DNA from 3 places in the Nocardia sp. NPDC058058 genome. Region 3 is predicted to be linked to each of the others. Evidence: riboswitches for the same ligand, from Rfam matches in the RefSeq annotation. Region 3 holds a riboswitch; each other region holds the start of a gene.
What was found. A riboswitch is a leader RNA that binds a small molecule or an ion and turns the genes downstream of it on or off. The one in region 3 is predicted to bind cobalamin.
Positions count from the first base shown of each region.

Region 1: linked by a shared signal. The riboswitch ahead of metE (5-methyltetrahydropteroyltriglutamate--homocysteine S-methyltransferase) and the one ahead of ACFVUS_RS06200 (CbtB domain-containing protein) in region 3 are both predicted to bind cobalamin.
Region 2: linked by a shared signal. The riboswitch ahead of glyA (serine hydroxymethyltransferase) and the one ahead of ACFVUS_RS06200 (CbtB domain-containing protein) in region 3 are both predicted to bind cobalamin.

Region 1 covers NZ_JBHVSA010000003.1:1,542,101-1,552,618, reverse strand. The annotation lists gene ACFVUS_RS31035 (hypothetical protein) at 1-213, opposite strand, end outside; gene metE (5-methyltetrahydropteroyltriglutamate--homocysteine S-methyltransferase) at 485-2,749, opposite strand; cobalamin riboswitch at 2,889-3,127, opposite strand; gene ACFVUS_RS31025 (ABC transporter ATP-binding protein) at 3,347-5,155, shown strand; gene ACFVUS_RS31020 (ABC transporter ATP-binding protein) at 5,152-6,891, shown strand; gene ACFVUS_RS31015 (TetR/AcrR family transcriptional regulator) at 6,902-7,546, shown strand; gene ACFVUS_RS31010 (CGNR zinc finger domain-containing protein) at 7,569-8,138, opposite strand; gene ACFVUS_RS31005 (epoxide hydrolase family protein) at 8,242-9,408, shown strand; gene ACFVUS_RS31000 (SDR family NAD(P)-dependent oxidoreductase) at 9,453-10,220, opposite strand; gene ACFVUS_RS30995 (NADP-dependent oxidoreductase) at 10,467-10,518, opposite strand, start outside.
Region 2 covers NZ_JBHVSA010000001.1:162,311-172,828, forward strand. The annotation lists gene ACFVUS_RS00770 (methylenetetrahydrofolate reductase) at 1-18, shown strand, start outside; gene ACFVUS_RS00775 (ABC transporter substrate-binding protein) at 108-1,160, shown strand; gene ACFVUS_RS00780 (FecCD family ABC transporter permease) at 1,157-2,179, shown strand; gene ACFVUS_RS00785 (ABC transporter ATP-binding protein) at 2,176-2,937, shown strand; cobalamin riboswitch at 3,045-3,234, shown strand; gene glyA (serine hydroxymethyltransferase) at 3,370-4,671, shown strand; gene atzF (allophanate hydrolase) at 4,705-6,429, opposite strand; gene uca (urea carboxylase) at 6,426-10,043, opposite strand; gene ACFVUS_RS00805 (GntR family transcriptional regulator) at 10,047-10,518, opposite strand, start outside.
Region 3 covers NZ_JBHVSA010000001.1:1,330,673-1,341,190, reverse strand. The annotation lists gene ACFVUS_RS06220 (FAD-dependent oxidoreductase) at 1-1,147, opposite strand, end outside; gene ACFVUS_RS06215 (hypothetical protein) at 1,341-1,571, shown strand; gene ACFVUS_RS06210 (hypothetical protein) at 1,572-2,741, opposite strand; gene ACFVUS_RS06205 (hypothetical protein) at 2,782-3,171, shown strand; cobalamin riboswitch at 3,237-3,377, shown strand; gene ACFVUS_RS06200 (CbtB domain-containing protein) at 3,417-3,632, shown strand; gene ACFVUS_RS06195 (CbtA family protein) at 3,654-4,502, shown strand; gene ACFVUS_RS06190 (histidine phosphatase family protein) at 4,499-5,068, shown strand; gene ACFVUS_RS06185 (alpha/beta fold hydrolase) at 5,070-5,945, opposite strand; gene ACFVUS_RS06180 (hypothetical protein) at 6,060-6,566, opposite strand; gene ACFVUS_RS06175 (hypothetical protein) at 6,762-7,091, shown strand; gene ACFVUS_RS06170 (pyridoxamine 5'-phosphate oxidase family protein) at 7,258-7,674, shown strand; gene ACFVUS_RS06165 (cytochrome P450) at 7,677-8,891, opposite strand; gene asnB (asparagine synthase (glutamine-hydrolyzing)) at 8,888-10,518, opposite strand, start outside.

The sequences.
Region 1 (10,518 bases), on a different contig from region 3:
TCGGACCGGCGGGGTTACCTCCCAGCCTCGCAGGTCCGGAAGTCGCAGCGTGAAGGGCACTCCGGCGCGCGGTTCGCTGGTGATGACCGATCCGTTGGCGGCGGCAGCATCACAGGTGGTGCGCGCCGCGGGAGTCGAGGTCGTGTGCGCCGAATCCGGCCCCGACCCGCCGCAGGCGGTCACACTCGCCGCCACGGCAGCGGTCAGAAACACATGTCGAATCCTCATCACGATGGGCAGCATATCGGTACCAGAATTACCGTATTCACCGCGATACTCGCGGCTGATTTCGGCAGCTCTATCGGCGAGAACTCGGTGAATAACTCCGGGGGCATGGAGCGATAGCGGCATCGGGCACAGACAAGTGGCTATCGTCGTGCGAATCCATTACATAGTTCCTCGGCACCATTCACGACCCGGAACGGCCGGGATGTTCCGCGCGGAAAGAACACCCCGGCCGTTCGTCAGTGCCGCGCTCGAACGATCAGCGCAGCGACTGCGCCGCCGCGACCAGGTTGCGCAGCGAGGCGGTCACCTCGTCGGTGCGGCGGGTTTTGAGGCCGCAGTCCGGGTTGACCCAGAGCCGTTCGGCGGGAACGGCTTTGAGTGCCAGGGCGAGCGACTTCTCGATTTCCTCGGTGCCGGGCACGCGCGGGGAGTGGATGTCGTAGACACCCGGTCCCACGCCCAGGTCGAAGCCCGCGGCATTGAGGTCATCGAGGACCTCCATGTGCGAACGAGCGGCCTCGATCGAGGTGACGTCGGCATCGAGGCCCGCGATGGCTCCGATAACCTCACCGAACTCCGAATAGCACAGGTGCGTGTGGATTTGGGTGGCGTCGGCCACGCCCGCGGTCGAGAGCCGGAACGCGTCCACCGCCCAGTCCAGGTACGCGGCCTGATCGGCCTTGCGCAGCGGCAGCAGCTCGCGCAGGGCGGGCTCGTCCACCTGGATGATGCCGATGCCGGCGGTCTCCAGATCGACGGTCTCGTCCCGGATCGCCAGGGCGATCTGGCGGGCGGTGTCGGCCAGCGGCTGGTCATCGCGAATGAACGACCAGGCCAGGATGGTGACCGGTCCGGTCAGCATGCCCTTGACGGGCTTGCTGGTCAGCGACTGCGCGTAGGTGATCCACTGCACGGTCATCACCTGCGGCCGCACCACGTCGCCGTACACGATCGGCGGGCGCACGCAACGCGTTCCGTAGGACTGCACCCAGCCGTTGATCGTCGCGGCGAAACCGTCGAGCTGTTCGGCGAAGTACTGCACCATGTCGTTGCGCTCGGGTTCGCCGTGCACCAGCACGTCGAGTCCGATTTCCTCTTGCAGCGCAATGACTTCGGCGATCTCGGCGCGCATGCGCTCGTCGTACTCGGCCTGGTCGATCTCGCCCTTGCGCAGTTCGGCGCGTGCGATCCGGATGCGAGAGGTCTGCGGGTAGGAGCCGATGGTGGTGGTCGGCAGCAGCGGCAGGTTCAACCGCTCCTGCTGCAGCACGCGCCGCTCATCGGCCGGGGTGCGGCTGCTCGCGCCGGTGTCCAGACCGGCCAGACGCTCGCGCACCGACTCGACCCGTAGGCGGGGATCGGCTTTACGGTCCGCCACCGCGGCGCGCGCGATGTCGAGTTCAGCGGCGACCGCGGCCTCACCGTCGGTGAGAGCGGTTGCCAGCACCCGGATTTCGGCGATCTTCTCCGCGCCGAACGCCAGCCAGCCACGCAGCCGCTCATCGAGGTCGGTTTCGGGAGCCAGGCTGTACGGAACATGCAGCAGCGAGCACGAACTCGACACCGCCACCCGCACACCCGCCGCGCGCAGGCCGGTCAACCGGGGCAGCGCGTGATCGGGATCGATCCGCCAGATGTTGTGGCCGTCCACCACGCCCGCCACGATCAGCTTGTCCGTGATCGACTGTGCCGCAGCCACATCGGCGTCCCCACCGGCGACCAGGTCGAGCGCGATGGCCTCGATGCCGGTGTCGGCGAGTGCGGGCAGCGCCGCACCGAGGCGACCGAAGTAGGTGGCCACCAACAGCTGCGGGCGCGCGCTCACCTCGGAAAGCCGCTGGTAGGTGCTGCGCACCGCGCTCAGTTCGGCCTCGGACAGATCGGTGACCAGGCTCGGCTCATCGATCTGCACCCAGCTCGCACCCGCCTCTGCCAGCAGCTCGAGCAGACGCTCGTACAGCGGCAGCAGGCTCGGCAGCAGGTCGAGCAGATCGCTGCCGTCGACCGACTTGGCCAGCTTCAGGAAGGTGATCGGTCCGACCACCACCGGCCGGGCCGGAATATCCAGCGCCAGTGCCTCTTTCAGCTCGGCCAGGGGCTTGTCCGGATGCAGCGAGAACTGCGTGCTCGCTGACAGCTCGGGCACCAGGTAGTGGTAGTTGGTGTCGAACCACTTGGTCATTTCCAGCGGCGCGACCTCGGCATTGCCGCGCGCGGCGGCGAAGTACCGATCCAGCTCGTCGGCGATACCGGAGACCCGCTCGGGCAGCGCGCCCAGCAGGACCGCGGTATCGAGCACCTGGTCGTAGTACGAGAACGTGCCCACCGGAACCGAATCCAGCCCGGCGTCACGGGCGGAGGTGAGCGCGGCGGTGCGCAGTTCGCGGGCGACCTCGTGCAGGGTCGCGGCGTCGGTGCGCCCGGCCCAGTACGCTTCGATCGCCTTCTTGAGCTCCCGGTTCGGACCGATACGCGGCAGCCCCAGCACTGTTGCGGTGAAGGTGTTTTCAGGGTTCGACATCGAATGAACTCCATGGTTCAGCAGCCAGTGACCGCCGCCCATACCGAACGCACACCAATGGAGCCCATAGCAGCATCGTTCCCGTGCCCGGGTCCACTCGGCGCAACGCCCAATCCACGAGGCGACGACCGCCGGATACGGCGTATCCGGCACAGCGGGCAGGTCTTCGGACTCGTGGGCATCGACCCCGATGGGGTCGGCCCCGGCGCTCGTGGCCCGGGGCTGGTCCTACTGACCGTCGCTTCCCAGGCATACTTCCGGCGCCCAGTGCGAATGACGGCTGTCGTTCCCACTCACCGCTGCGGGACAGTCCCGGATTCTCACCGGGTTCCCTCTCACCCGTCGGCGCGCGAACGCACCTGCGGGCTTCGACGCCGTCGGGTTGGGGTCAGGGGCTCCTCGACTCCACCTCCGGCGAACCAGCTGCGGAGGCGAATATAGCGAAAACAGATGGGATAGCGAAAGGCGGGGCTGGTCCATCCCATGGAGTGGACCTGCCGGGCGGGCGGAATCGCGGGCGGCGAGAGCATCGAGCGGGCTGTTCGATCGCCGCACGTAGTTAGTGACAGCCTGTCTCTGTTAGGTTAGCCTTCCTTCGTGACCAAGACGTTGGAACCGTCAGAGTTGTTGCCCGAGATCGATGTCGAGCCCGAAGGTGCGCGGGATGCGGCCGCGGCGGACAAACAGGCCCTCGCCGAGTTGGTGGCACCGGTGCGTGGACGTACCCGGCTGGCCATGGGGTTACAGGTGGTGGCGTCGGCGGCGACGATCGCGCCCTATGTGGCCATCGCCGAACTCGGCAAGACACTGCTGACCGATGCGGCCGTCGATGAGCATCGCGCCTGGATCGTGGTGTGGTGCACCGTGATCGCGCTCGGGGTGCGCGCGGGATTCGGCGGAGCGGCGCTGATGATCACGCACTTCGCCGACGTACGGCTACAGGCGCTGCTGCGGCGGCGGATCGTGGCGGTGCTGGGCACCCTGCCGCTGGGATGGTTCAGCCGCAATTCCTCGGGGCTGGTGCGCAAGGCCGCCCAGAACGATATCGACGATCTGCACTATCTGGTCGCACACCGGGATGTGGAAACCCTTGCGGCAGTGGCGACTCCGCTATTCGCACTGGGCTATGTCATCTGGATCGACTGGCGGCTGGCGCTGTTGGCGGTGCTGGCGCTGCCGATCTACGCGGTGCTGTACGGGTTCATGACCCGCGGCATGGCGGAGAAGATGCGCGAGATGAACACCGGCATCGCCCGCATCAGCGCCACCATCGTGGAGTTCGTCAACGGGATCTCGGTGGTCAAAGCCTACGGGCGCACCGGGCAGGCGCATTCGCGATTCCGGGACGCGGCAATCGATTTCGGTGAATTCTATGCCGGATGGGTGCGCCCGATGCTGCGCACCGAGGCGATCGGGTCGATGGTGCTCAGCGCACCGGTGGTGCTGGTGGTGAACCTGATCGGCGGTATCGCCATGGTGCAGGCGGGCTGGGTGTCGGTGATCGACGCCCTCACCGCGACGCTGGTGGCGATGGCATTGCCCGCCACGGTGATCACCCTCGGGTTCGGGATGCAGGCGCGCCGCGAGGCCGCCGCGGCGGCGGGACGGCTCTCGGCACTACTGAACACTCCGCCCCTGCCCACCCCGGACCGAGCCCTGGAACCCGTTGGGCACGAAGTGGTTTTCGACTCCGTGTCCTTCGCCTACGACGAGCGCACCCCGGCGCTGAGCGAGATCGAACTGACGCTGCGCCCGGGCACCATCACCGCGCTGGTGGGTGCCTCGGGCTCGGGCAAATCGACACTGGCGACATTGCTGCCGCGCTTTCACGACCCCGATGCGGGAGCCGTGCGCATCGGCGGGGTCGACGTGCGCGAGATCGCACCCGAAACCCTGTACCGGCAGGTGGGTTTCGTTCTTCAGGAAGTCCAACTGCTGAGTGTGTCGGTGCTGGACAATATTCGGCTCGCACGACCCGAGGCGAGCCTGGAACAGGTACGCGCCGCGGCCCGCGCGGCCTGCGTGGACGAGCGAGTGCAGGGGTTGCCGCGCGGCTACGACTCGGTCGTGGGCGTGGACGCGCTGCTGTCCGGCGGTGAGGCGCAACGGGTGTCGATCGCACGCGCCCTGCTGGCCGATACCCCGATCCTGGTGCTCGATGAGGCGACCGCGCACGCGGACCCCGAATCCGAGGCCGATATCCAGCAGGCGCTGTCCGCGCTCGCGGTCGGGCGCACGCTGCTGGTGATCGCGCATCGCCTGGACACCATCGTGGGCGCGGACCAGATCGTGGTACTCGATCGCGGTCGCATCGCCGAACAGGGCACCCATGACCAATTGCTCGCCGCCGCAGGGCTGTACGCCCGCATGTGGCGCCACCATCACCTCGGAGGAGACCACCTGTGATCGCCGATCTCGCCGCCATCCTGGGCCGCCCCCATCGCGGCAAACTACGAACCTTCCTGTCCTGGGCCATCGGATACGGTGTGCTGCAAGGACTCTCGGTGGTGTTCCTGCTGCCGATCGCCCGCGCGCTGCACAGCGGTGACTACGGCACCGCCTGGCGCTGGCTGGCCGGTGCGGCCGCGTGCGCGGCACTGTGCTGCCTGGCGCACTATCGCCAGGCCATGGCCGGATTCGAGGTCGCGCTGACGCTGCTGCGCACCATGCACCTGCGGGTGGGTGATCATCTGGTCAAGCTGCCGCTGGGCTGGTTCGGACCCGACACCGTCGGTCGCGCCGCCCAAATCGCCTCCAAGGGAACACTTTCGGTATCCGGTGCGGCGGCGCATCTGCTCACCCCGGTGGTGACCGGGGTCGCCACACCCGCCACGATCGTGCTGTGCCTGCTGGTGCTGGACTGGCGCCTGGGCGCGGTACTGCTGGTGTGCGCGCCGCTGATCTGGCTGGCGGCGCGCTGGTCCGCGCGCCTGCTCGCCGATGCCGACGAGATCGCCCATCACGCGGCGGTGCGCGCGGGTAACCGGGTGCTCGAATACGCGCGCTGCCAGCCGGTGCTGCGTGCGTTCGGGCGCACCTCCCGGCCGTACGAACCCCTCGACGACGCCATCGAAGCCCAGCGCAGCGCGGGCCGAGCGACCATGTGGGCCGCGGTGGTCGGCGCCGTCGCCACCGGGGTGGCGCTACAGCTCACCTTCACCGCGTTGATCGTGGCCGGGACCGTGCTGGCGTTGCGCGGTGATCTCGGGGCGATCGAGCTGATCGCACTGCTGGGTGTCACCGCGCGTTTCGTGCAGCCACTGAGCGAAGTCGGTGAACTCGGCGGCGCGGTCCGCATGGCGCGCGCCGAACTGGGCCGTATGGCCGCGGTGCTCGCGGAATCCCCACTGCCCGAACCGGACTCGGCCACAGCCGCGGTGACACCGGGAACGGTCGAATTCGATCACGTGCGCTTCGGGTATACGTCGGAAACCCCTGTGCTACAGGATATTTCATTCCAGCTCGCGCCCGGCACATTGACCGCGCTGGTCGGCCCGTCCGGCTCGGGTAAAACCACCGTCACCCGGCTCATCGCGCGCTTCTACGATGTGGACTCCGGTGTGGTCCGGGTCGGCGGTGTGGATGTGCGCGATCAGAGCACCGCGGAGCTGATGGGCCAGCTCGCCCTGGTGTTCCAGGATGTGTACCTGTTCGATGACACCCTCGAAGCCAATATCCGCGTCGGGCGCGAGGACGCCACCGATGAGCAACTGCATGCCGCGGCGCGCATGGCCGGGGTCGAGGAGATCGTGCGCCGCCTGCCCGACGGCTGGAATACCCGGGTGGGCGAAGCCGGTTCCGCGCTGTCCGGCGGTGAACGCCAACGCGTGTCGATCGCGCGCGCCCTGCTCAAGGACGCACAGGTGGTGCTGCTGGACGAGGCGACCGCGGCGCTCGACCCGGAGAACGAAACCTATGTGCGTGCCGCGCTCGGGGCCCTGCGCTCGCGGTCGACCCTGCTGGTGATCGCGCACCAGCTCTCCACTGTCACCAGCGCCGACCGCATCATCGTCCTCGACGCGCAGGGGCACGTCGCCGAAACCGGAACCCACACAGAGCTTCTCGCGCGCGACGGCCGCTACCGCGATTTCTGGACCGAACGCGAGCGTGCCGCCGGATGGAGGCTCGCCGCGGGCCGGTAACCTGGGGCCAATGTCTTCAGCCCGCCCCGGTAAACGCACAGGCCGGCCGCGGTCGCTGTCCGAGAGCGACATCATCGCGGCCGCCCTGGCCGAAGACCTCAACACCCTGAGCATGCCCTCGGTGGCGCGTCGGTTGGGCGTCGCGCATTCCGCGCTCTACCGCTACTTCCCCGACCGCGACAGCCTGGTCCGCGCCGCCATGGCCCAGGCCATCGCCGATATCGACTGGCCGCACGGCACCGAACCGTGGCGCGAGATGCTCACCGCCCTGGCCGACCGCATGTGGCAGGTGTTCGAACGCCACCCGGGTTTCGCCACCGCTGTCCTATCCATCCCCGGCACCCCGCCGGGCGGGGTTCATCTGCTCGAACGCCTGGCGCGCGGCCTGGTCGCGCAGGGTTTCACCGTCCGCGACGCGGTCCTGGCCCTGGACTTCCTGTCCGATCTGACCCTGACCACCTTCACCATGATGAGCAACCTGGACACCCCCTTCGACGGGCGCACCGTCCGCGACGCCTACCGCACCACCCTCACCGAGGGCGAACTCCTGACCCAAGCCCTCGACGACGATTCGGTGTGGCGCGGGCGCGGCTGGCTCGACGACAAGATCGCCGTCATGCTCGACGGCCTCGAACACCGCCGCGGCACCGCCTGAATTCGGCGGCGAGTTCAGGCGATCAGTCCCCCGGTGCGGGGTGGGTGCGCTGGTGCAAACGTGCCTTCTTCTGCCGATTTCCGCACGTGTTCATGTCACACCATCGGCGGGTTCGGCTTTGACTGGTGTCGAAGAAGGCGGCGCGGCAGGTCGGTGAGGCGCACAGCGCCAGTTTTCCGTCTCGCTCGCCCGAGATGATGCTGATTGCGTCGGCGGCGATCACGCCGAGGGCATCGTCGAGGCCCGAGTCCGCGCCGAGTCTCCAGTGCCGGGTGCGGTCGAGAGTCAGGGTGGCGGCGGCTCGGCCCTCGCGGCTGCGGTCATTGATGATCCGCACCGCGGCGGCGGGCAGCGCGTGCTCGGATGCGGCCGCTGTCGCGGTGCGGTGAATCGCTTCTCGCAGTTCCCGGGCACGCTCGAATTGCTCTGTGGTGCACGAGTTTACGGCGAGTCCGCTCACCGCCAGCCAGTCGATGAGTCGCTGCGGTGTCGGAATGCGTTCCACGGCTGTGCCATAACGCTCCGACAGCGTCCCTGTGAAGCTGGTCGCAAGCACGGTACCGAGGCGGAAATCGGGAAACCCAGCACTCATGGAACCACCTTAGCTGGTTGCGGACCGGTCGGAACGCATGTTAGAACCGTCTAAGCCGGTTCATCTCGGGCCGTAGCCGGCGACGCGACGATCAGGAGGACTCATGCCCCGTCCGACCAGCGACGTGCACGCATTCCACACCCACATCCCCGACGCCGATCTCGAGGATCTGCGCACCCGATTGGCGGCCGCACGGCTGCCCGAAGCCGAAACGGTCCACGCCGCAACCGGTCCCGACCGATGGGATCAAGGCGTTCCACTGGCCGACCTGGTCGATATCGTGAACTACTGGCGCACCGAATACGACTGGCGGTCGTTCGAAGCACGCCTGAACCGAATCGGCCAGTACCGCACGATCATTGACGATCTGGGAATCCACTTCCTGCACCGCCGCTCGGACCGCGCGGACGCCACCGCGTTGATCCTGACGCACGGGTGGCCGGGCAGCATCGCCGAATTCGTCGACGTGATAGAGGATTTGGCGAATCCACAGGATGCGGACGCCCCGGCGTTCCACGTCGTGGTTCCCTCCCTTCCGGGCTTCGGATTCAGCGACAAGCCCGAGACCACCGGGTGGGGAACCGAAAAGATCGCCGCCGCATGGGTGCAACTGATGGGGCGACTCGGCTACGACAGGTTCGCCGCCCACGGTGGCGACTGGGGAGGCAACATCACCACGGTGCTCGCGGGTAGATTCCCCGAGCACGTGCTGGGCATCCACACCACCTTCGCCGAGGCTCCGCCCGGATTGACGACCGAGGGGCTGACGGCGACCGAGCGCGCGTGGACACAGGAAACCCACGATTTCTGGCATCACCGCGCGGCCTATGCGAAACAGCAGGCCACCCGACCCCAGACGATCGGCTATTCGCTGGTCGACTCACCGGTCGGGCTGCTGGCCTGGATCCTGGACAAGTTCGCCGAGTGGTCCGATACCCGGGACAGCCCGTTCGAGACGATGTCCCGGGATCGAATTCTCGACGACGTCACCCTCTACTGGCTCACGCGCACCGGGGCGTCCGCGGCCCGCATCTACTACGAGAGCCACAATTCCCTCGACCCCGAACTGCGGGTCGATGTCCCGTCCGCGATCACCATCTATCCCCGCGATATCGAGAAATACCCGCGGCCCTGGGCACAGCAGCGGTATCGGCAGATCGTGCGCTGGCGATCGCCTGAGGCCGGAGGCCATTTCCCGTCGCTGGAGGTTCCGGAATTCTTCGTCAGCGATCTACGACAGGGCCTGGCTGCGGTGCTGGCCGCCGGTTGATCCTGCGCGCCTGACGTGCCGGAATCACCTGGTGCGCAACGACATCAGCGCGGGGCCATGCGCAAGGCACCGTCCATGCGGATGGATTCGCCGTTGAGGTAGTCGTGTTCGATGATGTACTGCGCCAGTTGCGCGTACTCGTCGGGGCGGCCCAGGCGCGACGGGAAGGGGATTCCGGCTTCCAGGCTGGTGCGGTATTCCTGGCTCAGGCCCGCGAGCATCGGGGTGTCGATGGTGCCGGGGGCGATGGTGTTCACGCGAATACCGAACTGCGCCAGGTCGCGTGCGGCCGGAATGGTCATGGCCGCGACGCCGCCCTTGGAGGCGGAGTAGGCGATCTGGCCGATCTGGCCTTCGAACGCCGCGACCGAGGCGGTGTTGATGACCACCCCGCGCGAGCCGTACTCGTCGACCGGCTCGGTCGTGGCGATGGCGTCGGCGGCCAGGCGCATGACATTGAAAGTGCCGAGCAGGTTCACGGTGATGACCGTGCGGAACAGTTCCAGATCGTGCGGACCATGCTTGGAGACGATGCGTCCGGCCCAGCCCACACCGGCGCAGTTGACGACGATGCGCAGCGGCACACCGGATTCCACGACCTTGGCGACTGCGGCGGCCACCTCGTCACCGCTGGTGACGTCGGTCGGGATCAGGGTGACACCGGCCGGGACGGCCTCGCCCGCGCGCTCGATCGACTGGGCCAGGTCCAGGCCGAACACAGTGGCGCCGGCGTCGGCGAGGCGCTTGGCGGTGGCCGCACCGAGGCCGGAAGCACCTCCGGTGACGATGGCGGCGGAGCCGGAAATCTCCATGTTGCTCAGGTCCTTTCGATGGTGAAGCGCTATTCGCGAGCGCTCCGGTTCACGTACACAGGACCCGAGTTCAGTGATCCCCGCGCAGAAGGTAGTTGGCGCAGCGGCAATAAAGCGAGCGGATGTGACGGCATCAACAGTGACGAATGTGCTGGTCAGTGCAGTTTTCACAACCGCAGTGGCGTTCGGCAGTGCACAGGGCCGAAAACCCGCTCGCTCGTCAACCGATCCCCGGTCCAGCACGGCTCACGGGATCAGAACCACTCGCCCGCGCAGGCCGCCGCGGTCCATTCGACGG
Region 2 (10,518 bases), 1.2 Mb from region 3:
GCGCCGCTGAGCGCATGACATCGAAACCTGTTCGGTCGCTGAATATTCGCTCCGCTCGCATACCGCGCCGGAGTTTCCATAAGATTCCGATTGGTACGGTGCATTTCATGAAGACGACGCGATCGATGCGGCTTCTGGCTGTGTTCGGAATGATTGGCTGTCTCGTTGCCGGTATCACCGGCTGCGGTACTTCCTCGGATGCGACGACGGCCGGGGACGGCGGCTCCCCGGACCGTCCCGGGCGCACCGGCTATCCGTTCACCCTCGACAACTGCGGCGTCAAGGTCACCTTCGACAAGGCGCCCACGCGCGCCGCGGCGCTGTATCAGGCCTCCACCGAGGTCCTGCTGTCGCTGGGCCTGGCCGATCGCATGGTCGGCACCTCGACCTGGTTCGATCCGGTGCTCCCGGCACTGGCGGCCGATAACGCCAAGGTGCCCCGGCTGGCCGATAACGATCCGTCCTTCGAGGCGGTGCTGGCCAAGGAGCCCGATCTGGTGACCTCGGCCAGCGCGCACACCTTCACCTCGGCCGTGGTGGCCGAACGATCGCGGTTCGCACAGCTGGGCATTCCCACCTATCAGTCACCGGCGGTCTGCACCGGCGCGAAGGTCGACGGTGAAACCGTCACCCGCACAGCGCCGCTCGGCATCGACACGCTGTTCCAGGAGATCACCGAACTGGCTCGGATCTTCGATGTGCAGGAGCGGGGCGCGCAGCTGGTCGATCAGCTGCGCGGCCGGTTGCGCGCCGCGACGGGATCGCGCGATGGTTCCGAGCCGACCGTCGCCTTCTGGTTCTCCGGCGTCAAAACCCCCTATATGGCCGGATGCTGTTCCGCCCCGGGCCTTTACGCCAAGGAGGTCGGCGCGCGCAATGTCTTCGTCGATCAGCGCGAGGACTGGCCCGAGATCAATTGGGAGGCGGTCGTCGCGAGCGATCCCGATGTACTGGTGCTCGCGGACCTGAGCCGCAAACGCATCGAGGGTGATGCGCTGACCACGAAAATCGCCTTCCTGGAATCGAATCCGGCCACCAATCGAATGCGCGCGGTGCAGGGTAAGCACTACGTGGTGATGACCGGTTCGGAACTGGATCCGGGCATTCGCGAGATCGACGCCATCGAGAAGCTGGCGACCGGTCTGGCCACGGCGCGTTGACCCCGGCCCGGCGCGCCACCGCGATCTGCCTGGGTTCGGTTGCACTGCTGGTTGTCTCGATCGCCGTGACGGTGTCCATCGGCCCGGCGAACGTCTCACTGCGCGAGGTGTACGGCATCATCGGCCGGCATCTCGGGCTGGGCACGTTCTCGGCCGGTCGTCTGGCCGACGGCATCGTCTGGCAGCTGCGGCTGCCGCGCGCCCTGCTGGCGGCGCTGTGCGGGGCCGGGCTCGCGCTCTGCGGCGCGATTCTGCAATCGCTGCTGCGCAATCCGCTCGCCGATCCGTTCGTCCTGGGTGTGTCCTCCGGTGCGTCCACCGGCGCGGTGCTGGTGGCGGTGCTCGGCGTCGGGGCCGGGGTACTGACGCTGTCCGGCGGTGCGTTCCTGGGCGCGGTGCTGTCCTTCGCGGTGATGCTGGCGCTGGCCTACGGTGCGGGCGGCACCCCGGACCGGGTGGTGCTCGCGGGTGTGGCCTGCACCCAATTGTTTTCGGCATTGACCTCGCTGATCGTGCTGTCCTCGGCCAATGCCGAACAGACCCGCGGCGTGCTGTTCTGGCTGCTGGGTTCGCTGTCGGGTGCTACCTGGACCGATGTGGCGTTGGCGGCCACGGTATTCGGGCTCGGCGGCCTCGTATGCCTGTGGTACGCACCGGCTCTGGACGCGTTCGCCTTCGGATCCGATGCCGCCGCCGCGCTCGGTGTCGCGGTGGGCCGCACCCGGATGGTGCTGCTGCTGGTCACCGCGCTGGTGACGGCGGCGCTGGTGAGCGCGGCCGGAGCGATCGGTTTCGTGGGCCTGGTGCTGCCGCATATCGCCCGCTTCCTGGTCGGCCCCGGTCATTCCCGGTTGCTGCCGGTGACGGTTGTGATCGGCGCGGTCTTCATGGTGTGGGCCGATACCTTCGCGCGCAGCGCGTTCGGCGCCAGGGAGATTCCGGTCGGCGTGGTCACCGCACTGCTCGGCGTGCCCGCCTTCGCGGTACTGCTGGCCCGGCGGCGCAGGCAGCCGGCATGACCCTGCGCGCACTCGAGGTCTGCTGGACCCGCTCGGGTCGTCTGGTGCTGGACGGCGTCACCCTCGACCCCGAACCGGGTACCACGGTGGGCCTGCTCGGCCCCAATGGCTCGGGCAAATCCTCACTACTGCGGCTCATGTCGGGCCTGGACCGCGCCGACTCCGGCCGCGTCCGGCTCGATGACGATGACCTGCAATCGATTCCGCGGCGGCAGCTCGCGCGCCGGATCGCGCTGGTCGGCCAGCACGCCGATACCGATCTCGATCTCACCGTGCACGATGTGGTGCGGCTCGGCCGGATCCCGCATCGTGGCTGGTTCGGCGGCGATCCGGGCGCGGACACCGCGGCCATCGATGCCGCGCTCACCGCGGCGGGCTTGGCGGACAAGGCATCCCAGCGCTGGCATACGCTCTCCGGCGGTGAGCGTCAGCGCGCGCTGATCGCGAGCGCACTGGCGCAGGAGCCCCGCGAACTGCTGCTCGACGAGCCGACCAATCATCTCGATATCGCCCATCAGCTGGAGATCCTGACCCTGGTTCGCGCACTGCCGGTGACCGCGATCCTGGCGCTGCACGATCTGAACCTCGCGGCCATGTTCTGCGATGTGCTGGTGGTGCTGCGGCAGGGGCGCGTGGTGGCGACCGGCACCCCGGCCCAGGTGCTGACCGAGGACCTCATCGCCGAGGTCTATCGGGTCCGCTGCCGCGTCGAAACCACGGCCGCGGGCGATACTTCCGTGCGCTTCCTGCGCGACTGACCGGATCGCGCCCGGCCGCGCGCGCATCGTATGCTTCGTACGCAGCTGGTTCGCCGGTGATCGCGATATCGGGAGCCCCCGGATCGATCCCCGGCGTCGAAGCCCCGCACGGTGACGAGCCTGCGGGCGAAGAGGGAACCCGGTGGGAATCCGGGACTGTCCCGCAGCGGTGAGCAGGAACGAACGCCGTCACACGCACTGGGCTACCGACAGCCCGGGAAGCGACGGCCGGTAGGTCGGCCGAATCAGGGCCGGTGCCTGTGAGTCCGAAGACCTGCCCGCTGTGCCGGATGCGCCGTATCCGGCGGTCGCCGCCTCGTGGACTGGGCGCAGCACCGACCTCCGGGCCGCCCGCGTGCGGGAGCCGGACCGTCGCCGGTGTGCGTGCCCGAGGGCGTCGGCTATCCCCTTGCTAGCCAACGGAGTACGCCAGTGGTTGCTTCCCATCCCCGCACCGCCTCGGTCAATACCCAGCCGCTCGGTGAGCTCGATCCGGAGCTGGCCGCCGCCATGGCGGGCGAGCTGGCCCGCGAACGCGACACCCTCGAGATGATCGCCTCGGAGAACTTCGTGCCGCGCGCGGTATTGCAGGCCCAGGGCAGTGTGCTGACCAACAAATACGCCGAGGGCTATCCCGGCCGCCGCTACTACGGCGGCTGTGAACACGTCGATGTGGTGGAAACCCTGGCCCGCGAACGCGCCAAGGAGCTGTTCGGCGCGGAATTCGCGAATGTGCAACCGCATTCGGGTGCGCAGGCCAATGCCGCGGTGCTGATGGCACTGATGAATCCGGGGGAGCGGTTGCTCGGCCTGGATCTGGCGCACGGCGGGCATCTGACGCACGGTATGCGATTGAACTTCTCCGGCAAGCTGTATCGGGTGAGCGCCTACGGCGTGAGCAAGCGGGACCATCGCATCGATATGGACGAGGTGCGCAAGATCGCACGCAACACCTCGCCGAAGGTGATCGTGGCGGGCTGGTCGGCCTATCCCCGGCAGCAGGATTTCGCGGCCTTCCGTGAGATCGCCGATGAGGTCGGCGCGTACCTGTGGGTCGATATGGCGCACTTCGCCGGACTGGTCGCCGCGGGATTGCATCCCTCGCCGGTGCCGCACGCCGATATCGTCTCCTCGACCGTGCACAAGACCCTGGGCGGTCCGCGTTCGGGCTTGATCCTGGCCAAGCAGGAATTCGCCAAGAAGCTGAATTCGGCGGTGTTCCCGGGGCAGCAGGGCGGGCCGCTCATGCACGCCATCGCGGCCAAGGCGGTGTCGTTCAAGATCGCGGCGGGTGCGGAGTTCCGGGACCGGCAGGAGCGCACGCTCTCGGGTGCGAAGATTCTCGCCGAGCGGCTCACCGGCAGCGATGTCGCGGCCCAGGGCATCAGCGTGCTCACCGGCGGTACCGATGTGCACCTGGTGCTGGTCGATCTGCGGGACTCCCAGCTCGACGGCCAGCAGGGTGAGGATCTGCTGCACGAGATCGGAATCACGGTGAACCGCAATGCCGTTCCGTTCGATCCGCGCCCGCCCATGGTCACCTCGGGCCTGCGCATCGGCACCGCCGCGCTGGCCACCCGCGGATTCGGCGATGCCGAGTTCACCGAGGTCGCCGATATCATCGCCACCGCGCTGGCGGGCGGCTCCGATATCGAGGCGCTGCGTGACCGGGTCACCAAGCTGGCGCGCGAGGTGCCGCTGTACGACGGGCTGGAGGACTGGCGACTGCTCTGATCCGGCGCAGCGTCTCCGGCCCGTCGCGGCCGACTATCGAGCGCTCAAATACGCTCGCCAGCCACCGTATTCGGTGATGTCGACGGCGGTGGCGGTGGCGTCATGGGTCGCGGTGAAACCTATGACGCCACGGCCGTCCTCCAGTTCGATCGCGGTGAGCGCCATCGGGGCGGGCAGCGCGGCCAGGAAGCGGCCGAGCGCGGCCTCGGACAGCCGGTACAGCTCGCCCGGAATAGGCGCTCCCGCACCGGGTTCGGTGCGCACCACGCCGGGCTTCGGCGGCGTGGTGGCCATGGCCGTGAGCCGGTACGCGTCGGTGGTGCGAATGGCTCCGGCGAACCGCGCGCCGAGTTCCTCCAGCTGCCAGTGCAGCGGCTGATCGCGCAGATGCGCCCCGAAGACGGCGAGATCGACGCCGCGATCGACGAGAAGCGGTGCGGTGTCGATGTTTTGCAGTCGCGCCGCGATATCGACGGCGACCTGATCGGCGAAGGCGGGCACGACGATCATCACCCCGAACGGGTATCCCGTGGCGGTCGCGGCCCCCGGAATCGCCACCGCGGCCAGATCCACCAGATTGCAGAAATTGGTGAATGTGCCCAGCCGCCGGTTGATTCCGATCGGATCGGCCCGGACCGCCGCGAGGGTGGGATGCTCGGTGGTGGTCGGCAGCAGCAGGGCGTCGAAAGGCTCGAGCAGTTCCGCCGCGAAGGCGCGGGCGTGCGCGAGGGTGTTCAGATCGTCGGCGAAACCCGGGCCGGTCGTTGCGGCCGCGGCCGAAATGATTGCCGCCACGGTCGGATCGGCTCCGGCCGGCGCGGTATCGAGGAATGCGCCGACGGCGGCGTAGCGTTCGGCGACGATCGCACCATCGTAGAGCAGCAGCGCGGCCTCGAGCAGCGGCGCGATATCGACCGCCTCGATCTTGCATCCGGCCTCGAGCGCGGTGCACACCGACCTGTCGAAGGCCTCCCGGTATTCGGGGCTGAGCGCATCGAGGTTCGCGGGTACGGGGACGGCCAGTCGCGGCACCTGGGGAGCCGCGAATCGCACATCGGCGGGCCAGCTTCGACTGCGCGGATCACGCCGCTCCGCACCCGCCATGACCGCCGCCGCCCGGGTGGCCAGGTCCAGGGTGGCGGCGAAGACGGTAACGGCATCGTAGTCCGCGCAGGCCGGGACCACCCCGTGCGCGGGGATGATCCCGAGCGTGGCTTTGATGCCGACGAGGTCGTGGAATGCGGCCGGTACCCGCCCGGAACCGGCTGTGTCCGTGCCGATTCCGATATCGGCGATACCGAGTGCGACCGCGACCGCGGATCCGGAACTGGAGCCGCCCGAGATCAGCTCGGGATGATGCGCGTTGCGAACCGCACCGTGGGGGCTACGCGTCCCGACCAGCCCGGTGGCGAACTGGTCGAGATTGGTCTTACCGAGCATGATCGCCCCCGCCGCGACCAAACGCGCTATGGCGGAAGCGGTTTCGGCAGGGGAGTAGGCGTATTCGGGGCAGCCGGCGGTGGTCGGCAGACCCGCGACGTCCACATTGTCCTTGACCGCGACGAGCATTCCCGCCAGCGGCAGCGTCGCACCGTCGGCGAGGCGCTGTTCGATCGCCGCCGCCTCGGCGTGCACATCGTCGAACTCGCGCAAGGTGATCCACACTTCGGGCCGATCGGCCGCGGCTATGCGCGCAAAGGCCGCGGCGACGCGTGCGGTGGGCGAGGGGATGGTGGCCTCGGTCTGGGGTGCGTTCATTCGGTCACTCCGATCACGGCTAGTGGGGTTCCGGGTTCCACGGTGGCGCCGGGGGTGACGAGCACCCGCAGCACGGTGCCGGTGGCCGGACTGGGCACGGGCAGTTCGAGTTTCATCGCCTCGAGGACCGCCACGGGATCACCCGCGGTCAATCGCGCGCCGGGTTCGATATCGACGCGCCAGACATTGCCGACCATGGGTGCGGTAACCACGGTGGCATCGGGTGGCAGATCGGCGAGCGGATCGCCGTGGTCCTCGACCGGGGGCGGGGCGGCCACGGTGCGGTCGAATTCACCGGCGGCGTGCCAGGCGCGCTTCTCGGCCTCGAACGCCGCGCTCTGCCGGGTCTCGAACTCGGCGATATCGGTGGCGTTGTCGCGCAGCATCTTCCGGTGTTCGGCGAGCGCGAAGACGCCCTCGGTGACCTCGGCGTCGAAGCGCCCCGAGCGGGCCGCCGCCCGGTGGTCCAGAAGCTGTTCGGGGGTGACCGGCTCCCAGACGATGCGGTCGAAGAACCGGAACAGCCAGGGCGTGCCGTCCTCGAACGGCGCGTGCTGTCGATAGCTGGACCAGATCGGGATGGTGCGCCCGATCAGCTGATAGCCACCGGGGGATTCCATCCCGTACACGCACAGGTATTTACCGCCGATGCCCACCGCGTCCGAGGGCGTCCAGGTGCGCGCCGGATTGTATTTGGTGGTGACCAGCCGATGCCTCGGGTCCAGTGGAACCGCCAGGGGTGCACCGAGATACACGTCGCCGAGCCCGAGCACCAGGTATTCGGCGTCGAAGACGGTGCGGCGGACCTCCTCCACGCTGTCCAGCCCGTTGATGCGGCGAATGAACTCGACATTGGACGGCAGCCACGGCGCGGTATCGCGAATCCCGCTGCGGTAGCGGTCGATCGCCTCGGCGATGGATGGATCGTCGAAGGACAGCGGCAGCCGAATGGTGCGGCTGGGCACGACCAGATCACCGGTCGCGGGCAGTTGTTCCTCGAGTTCGGTGAGCAGGCCGAGTAGCCGAAACTGCGGCAGCGCAGCGGGATCGAAGTGGATGTGCAGTGCCCGCACCCCGGGCGTGACATCGATGATGCCGGGCGGTGCGGCGGCCGCGAGCGCCTGCGCGAGGGCGTGCACCCGCATGCGCAGCCCGAGATCCAGCACCATCTCGCCGTATTCGACCAGGATATTGTCATCGCCACCGCGCAGATAGCGCACCGCCGGACGGTCGGCGTCGGCCTCGATGCCGCCGAGAATACCGCGATCACGCAGTGCCGCACCGGAATCGGTGAGCACGCCGGTGGCGCGGGCGGCGGTCGAGGCGCGCAGCTCGGTGGCGGTCTCGTCGGTGACGGGCAGGAATGCGATGGTATCGCCGGGCCGCACCTGGCCCAGCTTCCAGCGATGCGCCGACACCACGGTGAGCGGGCACGCGAAGCCGCCCAGGCTGGGTCCGTCGGGCCCGAGCAGGATCGGGGTGTCGCCCGAAACATTCAGCGCGCCAACGCTGTACGGATTGTCGTGCAGGTTCGACGGATGCAGCCCGGCGTCGCCGCCGTCGGTGCGGGAGAATTCCGGGCGCGGTCCCTCCAGCCGGATGCCGGTGCGATTGGCATGGCTGCCGACCCGCCAGGCCTGCTCGTAGAACTGGGTCATATCGGCATCGGTGAAATATGCGGGTGCGGTCTGTGGCCCCTCACCGACGGCCAGCTGCCAGTCATGCGTGAACAGCGGCCGCTGCTCGACCGGCACCGGCCCGGGGTCGCTCGCCGTATCATGTTGCGCCGCAGCAATTCCCAGTACATCGCCGTCGGCGACGGCCTTACCGGTGACGCCGCCGAAGCCGCCGAGGGTGAAGGTCGACGCGCTGCCGTGGTACAGCGGCGCGTCGATTCCGCCCCGGATGGCCAGGTAGGTGCGCAGTCCCGCGTCCGACGGCGTGCCGATATCGAGCACAGATCCGGCGGCGATGCTCACCGGTTCCCACATCGGCACGGGTGCGCCGTCCACGGTCACCAGGGTCGGCGCTCCGGTGACACAGATGAGCGCCGCACCGGAGAACCGCAGTCGCGGTCCCTGCAACGTGCATTCCAGACCGGGCGCGCCCACGGGATTGCCCACGGCGGTATTCGCCAGGGTGAACGAGAGATCGTCCATCGGTCCGGACGGCGGAATTCCCACCTCCCACAGTCCGATTCTGCCGGGATGGTCCTGCACCGTGGTCATGGTGCCCGCCCGCAGCACATCCACCCGGCGGCTGGACCACGACAGTTCGGCCAGCGTGCCGGTGCTGTGGTCGGCGGCCAGCACCACCGGCGCGACCGCGGCCGCCCGCAACTGCGGCAGATTGGTCTGCACACCGTAGACGCCGGTGTCCGCGAGTGCCGCGCTCAGCTTCCCGAACGCCTCATCGCGATTCGTGCCGTGCGTGATGACCTTGGCCAGCAGCGGATCGTAGAACGCGCTGACCTCGGTGCCGGTCCCGATCCAGGTGTCGACCCGGGCGTCGGCGGGAAACCTTGTCGCGGTGACCAATCCGGCGCTCGGACGGTAGTCGTGTCCGGGATCCTCGGCGTAGACGCGGGCCTCCACCGCCCAGCCGTCGAGCGCGGGGCCGCCATCTGGCACACCGTCGAGCACGGTGTCGTCGCCACCCGCCAAGCGCAGCATCCACTCCACCAGATCGACGCCGGTGATCGCCTCGGTGACCGGATGTTCCACCTGGAGACGGGTATTCATCTCCAGGAACGACGCCTCGCTACGCTCGGTGTCGTACACGAATTCGACGGTGCCCGCCGAGCGATAGCGCACCGAACTCGCCAGCGCGCGCGAGGTCGCGAGCAATTGTTCGGTGAGGTCGTCCGGCAGGCCCGGGGCGGGCGCTTCCTCGATCACCTTCTGATTGCGGCGCTGGAGTGAACAGTCGCGGGTGCCCAGACTGACCACCCGGCCTTCACCGTCACCGAAGACCTGCACCTCGATATGCCTGGCGCGCCTGATGAATCGCTCCAGGAACACCCCGGCGGAGGAGAAGTTCGCCACCGCCAGCCGCCGCACCCGCGCGAAGGCCGCCCGGACCTCATCGGCGTCGGCACACGCCTGCATACCGATGCCGCCGCCCCCGCCGACGGCTTTCACCATTACCGGATAGCCGACCCGATCGGCTTCCGCCACAGCGTGATCGACCGATTCGAGGATGCCGCTGCCCGGCACCAGCGGTACGCCGACGGCGCGGGCGGCCTCGCGGGCGGTGTGTTTATCGCCGAACACCCGTAGTTGTTCGGGAGTCGGACCGACGAAGATCAGTCCGGCCGCCGCTGCCGCGGTGGCGAATTCGGCGTTCTCGGAGAGGAATCCGTATCCGGGGTGGATGGCTCCCGCGCCCGAGGCCAGTGCCGCCTCGATGACCGCATCGGCCCGCAGGTAGGATTGTGCGGCCGGACCCGGTCCGAGCCGGATTGCGGCGTCGGCCATGCGGACGTGCGCGGCCCCGAGGTCCGCGTCGGAGTACACCGCGACCGTTTTCAGCCCCAGCTCGCGGGCGCTGCGCAGTACGCGACAGGCGATCTCACCGCGATTGGCGATCAGTACGGTGTCGAAACTCGAACTCACCGATTACTCCTGTTCAATGGCCATGGACATGGCGACGATGGCGCGGGTGACCCGTTCGACCACGACGTCGAGGGATTCACCGATATGCCGGTGCAGTAGGTCGTAGGCCAGCGGAAGATCGTCGGCGAGAACGGCATCCAGAATCGCGAGGTGTTCGGCGATGGTCACCTCGACCCGGTTGTTGACCATGAAGTCGTACATGCGCACGTGCCGGATGCGGGCATTGACCGCGATCAGCGCACGCACCAGCTCACCGTTGCCGGACGCGGTCAGCAGGGCGATGTGGAAGCCCTCGTCCACCACCACGAAACCCGGCTCCTGCGCGGGCGGATCGGCCCGCAGCGCCAGCCAGTGCTCACGTTCGAGCCGCAGCAGCTCGTGGTCGTGCCGAATATCGGCATTGTCCATCGCGCGCTGAATTCCGCTCAGCTCCAACGCAATCCGCAACTCATAGAGGTCGCGCACCTTGGGAATG
Region 3 (10,518 bases):
TGCGCCAGCTCGCCAGTGTGCCCGCCCAGGCCGGTGGTTTGCCGGTGATGCGGCCCGTCAGCGCGAGTGCCGCCGCGACGCCATTGGTCAAGCCCCACTTGGCATATCCGGTGGCGACCAGAATGCGATCGCGGCCCGGCAGCAGCGGGCCGACATAGGGGAGTTCATCGATGGGCAGATAGTCCTGCGCGGACCAACTGTGCAGCGGTTCAGCGTCCGGGAACCAGCGCCGGGTCCATTCGATCAATTCCGTCGCGTGGTGCCGAGGTGAGCGAGCCCGGCCGACGGTGTGACCGTGGCCGCCGACCAGCAGCACATCGCCATCCGGTGTGGGCGCGTACCGCAGCGAACGGGTCGGGCTGCCCGCGCTGATGATCATCTGCTTGGGTAGCGGCTCGGACAGGCGGAACGCGGTGAGATAGGAGCGTTGCGCGACCAGCCGGGCGAAGAAACCGCCGCGGTCGAGAATCGGTGTGCCGGTGGCGATCACCACGGTCCGGGCGGTGAGCTCGCCGTGCTCGGTCTCCACGATCAGATCATCGCCGTCGCCCTCGCGCACATCGTGCACCAGCGTCGATTCGAAGATCGGGGTGGTGTGCGCCTCGATCGCCAGGGCCAGCGCCGCCAGCAACGCGGCCGGATCCAGCTGGGCCTGATCGGGCAGGGATACCGCGTCGTGCACCGGAAACGGCACCTCCAGCGCGCCGGAGGTCACCGGCAGCCCCGCGAGCCGCAGCGCCTCCAATTCCTTTCGCACCGCCTTCTTTTCGGCGAACGTCTGCGCGTAGGTGACCGCGTCCTCCCGCTGCACCGGTAGTGCGTGTTCCTCGCAGAATCGCAATAACCACTGCTGCGCTTCACCATTGGCCTCGAGGTAATCGAGCAGCGCGCGATCACCGTGGCGGCGGCGAATGCGCTGGGCGCGGGTGCCCTGCAACAAACTGACCTTTCCGGTGGAGGACCCGCTGGTCGAATCGCCGATGCGGCGGGCCTCGACCACGGCCACCTCCGCACCGCTCTCCGCCAGCAGCAGCGCGGTCGCCAAACCGGTGATGCCCGCGCCGATCACGACGGTATCGAAACGCGATCCGGGCGTCAGCCGCAGTCGTGCGGGCGCGTCGGCGTTCTTCAACCACAGTGAAGTCATGCTCCGGCTATAGCCGGACGGTCCGCGCTCAAACAGTGGAAAAACCGCGCCGATACGGGGGATTGAGTTCGCGGCGAGCGGGTATTGCGGCGATTAGCGCAGCACGTAGGAATTGACCGATTCGAAAGATGAACCGGCACTACATGATTCACCCTGGAGTTGGACAATGAGAAGCTATCCGAACGATCGCCCGATGGTCCGCGGCCGCAGCGGCCTGGCCGGAATCGGCACCTTCCTGGTGCTGGTGTGGCTGGTCATCGGCGCCGTCGCCGCCGGACAGCGGCACTACTTCGACGACGCGCCGACCAACTGTGCCGGCACCTCCACCATCGCGGTCACCATCCTCGCCGGACCGCTCAACTACATGGGCGTGAATCCCAAGATCGACGACTGCAACGTCGACGTGCCGCAGCCCAGCCAGTAATCAATAGCGGTCCCGGTCGCCGTGCGGATCGCACAACCAACCGGCCGGGCCACGCGGATTCGCACACCAGGCATCGAAATCGATTGGCGCTATGCAGTTTCCATTCGATGCCTGGTGTAGCGCGTCCCGCAGCGTATGCATGGCAGCGAGATACAGCTCCATCATCGGAGTGTCGGGCCCGGAGCTCTTGACCAGCAGTTCGAGTCGCAACTCGGCCGGGGGATGAGTTCTGAAGCAGTGCGCGTGTTCCCGGATCGCCTCGAGTGCGATCGGCAGCGGGACGGTCGACGGGATCGCCGTCGAGCGCTCCAGCACGCCCAGGTAGGCCGTCGCCACCGCGCACGCGGCGGCTGCCACCGGGCGAACGAGTTCGGGGACCCCACCGCAGACGATTGTGCGGGCGAATCGATCCGCGCTCAATTCCTCGGCCCAATCCTCGCGCACCTGCGCGGGCAGGTCCGGCCAGATCCGATCGATCATCGCTCGAATCCCCGGTGTCGCCGTCAGCCGCCCCAGTCGGAACAGCGCGTGCGCCAACTCGTGCCCGATCAGAAATCGCTCGCCGAACCACAGCAGTTTGCCGAAAGCCGGTGCGCCGTTGTACCTGCCGTGCCCCGCCGCCGGCAGATCCGAGCGCTCGAACCCGCGCGCTGGTTGCCGGAACGCCCAGAGCAATCGAGCTGCCGCGCGCACCGTGCCCGGTCCGGGCGCGTCCACGAAGACCCGTCCCGGCGCTTCACCGATGAGGGTCATCGCGTGCCGCAGCATATCGGCGAACATGAGCAGCATCGCGCCGTCAAGGAAGACGACCACGCCCTCACCCCGATACGGGGTGCTCGTGCCGTGCGCGCGGCCGCTGCGGCCGGTCTCGACCACCACGCAGTCGCGCAGCGTCCGCGCCAACTCCGGGCGTTCGTGCTCGATTTCGTCCAGAAATGCGGACACGAGCAGTTCCAGCGCCTCCGGTAAACCGAATTGCGAGCGATTCGCCAGCTCGCCGACCCGCAGCGGAACTCCGAGCAGTGCGCATTCCTGCGCCAAATCCCGATCGGACAGCGGCGACGCCGGTGGCCAGGCCCAGCCGCGATCGGAGATCAGCCGGGCCGCCCGCGCACGCAGCGATTCGGGCTGACAGCCGGGCGAATCGGCTTCCGATCCGGCCTCGATCACGGAATAATTCTCTATCATCGCCGACCGCCCGGAGCCCGATATGACAGCGGAACAAGTATTCAATGTCGAAGTGCGCGCGGGTGACCGCGACTTAGCCGAAGAGCTCGGCCAGTGGCTGGAGAAGTCCGGGGTCGAGGAGGTCAGCGTCACCCGCGAACGCGGCATGATCGATCTGCAAGCCCTGGAATACCTCATCTCCGCGACCCTGGTCGAACTGTCCGTACTGGCCCGGCTCGGCTTCTGGATTCGCGAAAAGACGCACTGCCGCACCGTTTACGACGCACGCGCCAAAACGGTACTGACGGAAATGGATTGCCGGATACGGGACGGCAAGATCGTGGTCATCACCAAGAAAGGCGCGACCGTCTACGAACCGGGGACACCGGTCGATCTGAACAAGATCCTCGGCGACGCACTCGGATCCGCCTGAGCGCTACCAGGAAATTCACAGGTATCGATAGCCTGCCGATAGCCATTTCACCGTGCGCGACCACGTTTGACCTGCGCGCACGCGGTTTCGTATCGTTGAGGAACGATGCCTCGAGGAATCCGGTGCAACTCCGGAACGGTCGCGCCACTGTGAACTCCCGCCCGCCGGGAGCGAGTCAGACCCTCGCATCGCGTTCAAATCACCGACGGGGACGCGCACAATCCCCACGAACTCGAGGAGTCATCGTGGCAACCTCATACGTCCCGCGTTCCGGTCTCGGCACCGGATCCCTGGCCCTGCCCACCACCGCGCTCTGGCTGGCCGGCACCGCCATCCTGGCCCTGCTGGCGATCTACTTCATCGGGATCGACCAGGGCGCGGTATCGATCTTCGGCAGCGATATGCATGTGCACGAGTTCGTGCACGACGGCCGTCATTTCCTCGGATTCCCCTGCCACTAGCCCGGGAATCGAGACAGCACAATGGAAAAGCGAATCATCGGCCGAGGCGTCCTGCTGGGCGGACTCGGCGGACTGCTGGCGTTCGCGTTCGCGCGCATCCTGGCCGAACCCATTATCGGCCGCGCCATCGACTACGAGACCGGGCGCGATGACGCCCAGATGGCCCTGGACAAGGCCGCCGGACATCCCATGGCCGATATGGCCGATACCGAATTGTTCACCCGCACCGAACAGGCCAATGTCGGAATCGGATTCGGCATGGTCGTCTTCGGTCTCGCGCTGGGCGCACTGTTCGCGGTCGTCTACTACCTGGCGCTGCGCCGGGCCGGGAACATCGGCCCGCGCAATCTCGCACTGCTCGTCGCGGGCGGAATGTTCCTGACGCTGTACGCGGTTCCGTTCCTGAAGTATCCGGCCAACCCGCCCTCCATCGGGCATCCGGACACCATCAAGGAACGCACCGCGCTGTACGTGGCGATGATCGTGATCACCGGGGTGGCGTTGCTGGCCGCGGTCTGGCTCGGTCGCAAACTCGCCGCGCGACTGGGCAATTGGACCGCGACCATCGCGGCCGGGGCCTCGTTCGTGGTGGTCATGGCCGTGGTCATGCTGATCCTGCCGCCACTGGGGCACCTGTCGGCGAACAAGTCCTTCGGCGACTTCGACACCGAGACACCGCAACCGCTCACCGATCCCACCGGCAAGATCGTCTATCCGGGCTTCCCGGCCGACGACCTGTATCACTTCCGGCTGTATTCCTTTGCCGCACAATTGATCATGTGGGCGGTCATCGGAGTCGGCTTCGCCTGGCTGGCCCCGCGCCTGCTCGGCGAGCGCGCCACCGAAACCAGCACGCCCGCGGCGGCATGAGCGCGGTCACCCGGCTCACGCTGATCACGCACGCGATCACCGATGCCACGCAGAGCGCCAGTTTTCCGCTGGACGAACCACTCAACGCCCTCGGTGATCGCATGATCGGAAAGGTCGGCGCGGTACCCGCCGCCGACCGCACCGTGACCTATCACGCACCCGAAATCCGTACCGGCCAAACCGCATCCGCGCTCGGGCTGACCGGAACCCCGGAGCCCGCCCTGCGCGATCTGGACCACGGTGACTGGTCCGGTCGCAGCATGGACGCCATCGCGCCCGAACAGCTGATGCCCTGGCTCACCGATCCCGAATACCGTGCGCACGGCGGTGAATCGATCACCGATCTCATCGAGCGCACCCGGGCGTGGCTCGACACCCTCGCGGGTCGCGGCGAGCACATCACCGCCATCACCCATCCCGCCCTGGTGCGCGCCGCCGTCCTGTGCGCATTGGCCGCTCCCGCACAATCGTTCTGGCGCATAGATATTCCGCCGCTCACCGCCACCACGTTGCACCACCGCGCCCCGGCCTGGACCCTGCGCGCCACCGCCCTGCCGCTGACCTGAGTCAGCGCAGACAGAGCGAATCCAGGATCTCTGCCGCGTAATCGATGAAGAGCAGATGGCCCGCACCCGAGACCAGATGCAGATCGGTATGCGGGAGCAGGGTCGCGAGCCGCCGGCTCTCCGAACAGGGCAGGTTCGAATCGGCGTCCCCGTGCCAAATCTGCACGGGGGCCGCGATATCGGCGAGATCGAAGCCCCAGGGTTTGCCGAACAGGGAACGCAGATCGGTGGCGAAACCGCGCGGCCCCTGCCGGAACGCCTCGGCGAGATTGGCCGCCATCTTGGCCGCGAGTTCGGGATCGGCGGCCACCCGTTCCTGATCCACCCGAGCCATCTGCGAAATCAGGGTGTCGATACCCCCGCGCTTGCGCACGGCCTTCTCCAGTTGGGCGGCCGCGGGGCCGGTGAGGAACGGAAAGCGTTGCAGCATGGCCAGACTCCGGCGGCGCTTACGAGCCGCCGCGTCCAGATCGCCGTCCGGATGTTTGTCGAAGGGCGCGGGGGCCGAGACCACCGCGATGCCCGACACCCGGTCGGGCAGGCGGTAGGCGCAGGCCAGCGCGTAGGGGCCGCCGCCCGAGACGCCGATGACCGCGAACTGCTCCCATTCCAGGCGATCAGCGAGTTGGACAGCGGTATCGGGCCATTCCACCACCGGTTGAGCGGCGGTCGGACTGGACCCGCCCATACCGGGTCTGTCCACCGCCACCACGCGGATTCCGGCCGCGGCCGCGGCCTGATCGAAAGCCTCGGCCTCCACATGTGATCCGGGGACGCCGGGGCAGTACAGCAGCGGGACGCCCGATGGATCGCCGTATTCGGCGAAGCCCACCGTGCCATCGCCAAGAGTGATCGACCGGGACACGCTCGATGACATCACCTGGGCAGGGTAAGGCCAAAGCCGCCCCGGACCCGCGCGACGCACGCACCGACATTCCGTCCGCGCCCAACACGCCGGAATTGTCTGATACTTCGCTGATTCGAGTCCCGGTCAGCGCGAACGCAGCCGGGAGTTCCGGCGGTCCGGGCGAATGGACATCTCGTGAAAACCGGCCGGGGTCTCGATATGACTCGGACCGCGTAACCGGTTGTGCCGCATACGCTGCGTGCGCTCCTGGAGTGAAATCGGATGCGCGAAATGGATTTCCGCCTGCCGATCGGCGGTCACCACCGTGGCCTCCTGCTCGGGACCGCGCCATTCCGCGATCCAGAGATTGCCGAACACCAGCACGTGCGGCCGACTCTGATCATCCAGGGTGACCTGGACATCGGCTCCGGTGTACTCGCCCCACACCGCCCACCACATCTCCTCGGGCTCCTCGGGGATGGGGCCCGCCGCGCCCACCGCCATATCGTTGTGCCCCAGCCACGTTCGCCACGGCGGGGCCGCCTCACCCTCGGAATCGGTGTGGGACGGGCGAATTCGGAAGTGCTCATCGGCCGCCCGCCACTCCACGCACAGCCCCGACACCGGTAACACCATCTCGTCGAAATCCATTGCTTTCCTTCCGCCGGTCGGAATCGGTGCGCTCGTCACCGGCCGATCTACCGCTTCAAGGTCATATCCATGGACTACCCCGCCTGCGGCGTTATCAAACCGTGATGCCTCGCGTTCGCCCCGTTTGATCCGGCCCCGGCTGGTCATCCTGCTGAAAAGGGCACCCGGGCAGCCGGGTTGATATGAGGACTCGACATGACAAGTGAAGAGGCGATGGAGTTCCCGCCGCTGGACAACGCACCGGACATCTCCCGCGAGACATCGGTGGCAACGGCGGAAGGGCTGCGGGACAACGGAAATCGGATCGGCTATGGGCTCCTAGGGGCGGGCGTGCTGACCGCCTGCGCGACGCTGCTGGCCGGATTGGCCGGGGAGAACGCGATAGGTCTGGGGGCCGCGGTGATCACGGTGATCTGCCTGCTCATCGGTACCGCGCTGACCACGGCGGCGCGGCGCAGAAACGCGGCGATGACCGCCGAGAATGAGGAAACGAGCAGGTGGCAGGTCATTCCACGGGAGGAGTGAGCCGGGCCGAGGAGGTGCGGCGAAGCTGGACGGTTGATCCTCGGACGCGGGAATTTGCTTGCCATGCGACCGTAGGCACGTATCGATTGCCCATCGATCTGCCGTAACTGCGGATTGTTGGCCGAATCCGAGCCTGCGTGTCCGGATTGTCTACTAGCCTGGGCCGATGAGCACCCAGGCTCTTCCGTCCGAACTGGTCGAAGTCATCGGCCGATATCAGCTCGCCTTCCTGATCACCATCGGCGCGCACGACGGCCCGCACACCACCCCGCAGCAGACGATTCTCGACGCGGACCGGGTGCGTCTGCCCGCCACCGGGCCGACCACGCGGCGCAATATCGCTGCGAGCCCGGCGATTACGCTGCTCTGGCCGCCGGTCACGCCCGATGGTCACGCGCTCATTCTCGACGGCATCGCCACCGTGACCGGGGACGAGCTCGATATCCGGGTGACGCGGGCGGTGCTGCATCACACCGCGACACCGGAACCCGGTGCGGCGCGTTGTTCCGGCTGCCGCCGGTTCGTGCTCGACAGCCCGGGCGATATCGCCACGCCCGGAATACAACCCGCGATCATGGCCTGACCTCACACCGCGGCATCGGCCGCCAGCGCGATGTCGAGGCGCTCGTACATCGGGACGAAAGTATTGATCCGGTAGCGCCGCTTGCGGATCGACCAGGGGCGACCGGCGGCCAGCAGCGCCGTCAGGAAGTGTGTCAGTTCAACCAGACTCAGGGCCGCGCCCGGGCACAGATGTTTGCCGCCGCCGAACCACAGCTGACGGATTTCGTTGATATGACCCAGGTTCGGATCGAAGCGGCCGGGTGCGTTGGCGATGGTCCAGGTCATGATCTTGACGCGGTCACCCGGGCGCAGCACGCGGCCGGACAGTTCCACCTCGCCCACCACGCCGCGGCCGACCACCGGCATGGAACTGGTGACCCGCAGGCCCTCGCGAATCGCCGCCGGTAGTCGTTCGGGATCGGTACACAGCCGGGCGTGTTCGCCGGTGTCGTGCAGCAGGGCGACCAGGCGGCCCATGGTGCTGGCCAGGGTGGCGGTGCCCGCGACCACGAGAAGTACCGCGGTGCCGCGGGTTTCATCGATATCGAAACCGAGTGCGCGGCATCTGCCGATCACCGTATCCGGTGCGGCGGTGTCGTAGACCGCGGCGACCGCCGCGCCGATGCGGGCCGCTATGGCCTGACCTTTGCGTGCGTTGCGGGCCGGGACGACGGTTGTCGCCCAGTTCCCTTTGCCGAGATCGGCGAGTGCGGTGACCGCTCGGAACAGCTCTTCGTACGCCGCGTCATCGGGCAGCACGGGCAAGCCGACCAGGTCGGTCATGATCCGCCCGGTGAACACCCGGGAGAAGGCCGCGATATCGACGGTGCGGCCCGCGGCGAGATCGGCGCGCAGGCGCGTCAGCATCGGGCCGACCGCGCGTTCCACCATCGCCTCCGAGCGCGCCCGGGTGAACAGGTCGTTGACCTGGGCGCGGAACGCGGTGTGCTGCTCGCCCTCGAAATGCTCGAGCACGAAATCGCCGAGCATCTGCGACCACCAGTGACCGGAAGCGCCGTCGTGCACGATGCTGAAACGCGCGCTGTCGGAGTGGATCTCACGGGCCAGGCGCGGGTCGGTGACGACCCAGCCGAGACCGGGCACTTTGCGCAGCGGGCGAGCCAGCGGTGCGGCCGTGAGCAATACGGCCAGACCGGGTTGTGCGCAGGCGTGCAATGCGAGTTCATGCCACTCGGCGGCGCGGCGGGTCCGCACGGGGGTGTCGGTGTGGATCATGCCTTGGCCCCGCTGCCGGTCCACGCTGTCGCGGCGGCCGATTCGATTGCGGTCGTGGTGAATTGATCCAGCACCAGATGCGTGCACAGCACCGCCATACTCGCCCATTCGGCGGCTGCGCCCGCCCAGGTCCCGGACTTGTCCACCGCGGTGCGCCAGATCCGTTCGGTGGCAACGGGATCGAAGAGTCCGTAGCGCTGGACCGCGGCACGCGAGAGATGGTCTCCGGCCAGATCGGCTCCGGGGCCGCTCAGATACCAGGCGCTGATCGGTGTCATGAACGGCTTCTTGCGGCGGCGCACGATCGGCTTGGGCAGGATGTCGGCGACCGCGCGTTTGAGCACGTATTTCTCGGTGCCCAAGTGCACCAGCATATTCGGATGAATCTCGGCGCAGATATCGATGACATCGCGATCCAGGAACGGCACCCGCACCTCGATGCCATTGGCCATGCCGAGCCGATCCGAGATGGGGAGCACCCAGTGCGGCAGCCGGGTGTGGAACTCGAAATGCAGTTGGCGATGCAGGGTGGTGTGCGCGGGCGGGGCGGGCAGTGCCGAGGGCCGGGGGAGTCGTTCGGTGAGCGCCGGTGCGATGGCCTCACCCAGGGCGCTCCACAGGTAGATCCAGGGCGGCACCTGTCCGAAATGGTCCGTGTACTCATCGAAACGTGCGGCCACGCCGGTGATATGGCGATCGATACCGCTCGGCGCGCCGATCCACTTGGTGGCCTGCTGCCACAGCAGCGGTTGCAGCGCACCGAGTCTCAGCGATTCGAGTTTCGCGCTGACCTTCATCAGCCGGTAGAAGTCGTATCCGGCCAGGAGCTCGTCGGAGCCGTCACCGCTCATGGCGACGGTCCAGCCGTGCTCGCGCGCCATCCCGGTCAGCTCCAGGAACGGTGTGGCGACGCCGCCGTACCAGAACGGGGATTCGAAGTGCCACATACTCTTCGGCAGCAATTCGCAGGCGCGAGCGCCCGTCATCGCGGCTTCGTCATTGCTTACGCCGAGAGACTGCGCGACCAGGCGTGACATCGAGGTCTCATCGTGAATCTCGCCCGGGAGCGCGAGGCTGAGGGTGGGCAGCGGAGAAGCGCAGCGCCGCGCCGCCACCGCGGCGATCGCGGAGGAATCCAGGCCGCCGCTCAAGGCGACTCCACCGCGCACCTCGTCCGGAATGCGTTTGGCCACCGCGGCGGTGAAGCGATCGTTGAACGCGTCTATCGCCGCGCGACCGGTCAACAGCGGCCGGTCGGGGTCCGGGCGCTCGAAAACCGTGAAATAGCGCCGTGATCGGGCTCCGGTGGCATCGATGGTGGTGATCGTGCCCGGCGGGAGGTCGGTCACCTCCCGCCAGAAGGTATGCGGTGCGATGGTGTGGCCGTAGAACAGGCAATCGGCCATGCCCTGCGGATCGATCTCGATCGGGCACAGTCCGGATGCGAAGATGCCCTTGATCTCGGATGCGAAAACGACTCTGCCGCCACGCCTGTGATAGAACAGCGGCTTCACCCCGACCCGGTCCCGGGTGAGTAGCACGCGCTGTTTTCCCATGTCCCACAGTGCGATTCCGAAATCGCCGTCGAGGTGCTCGACGAAGTGCTCGCCGTACTCCTCGTACAGGT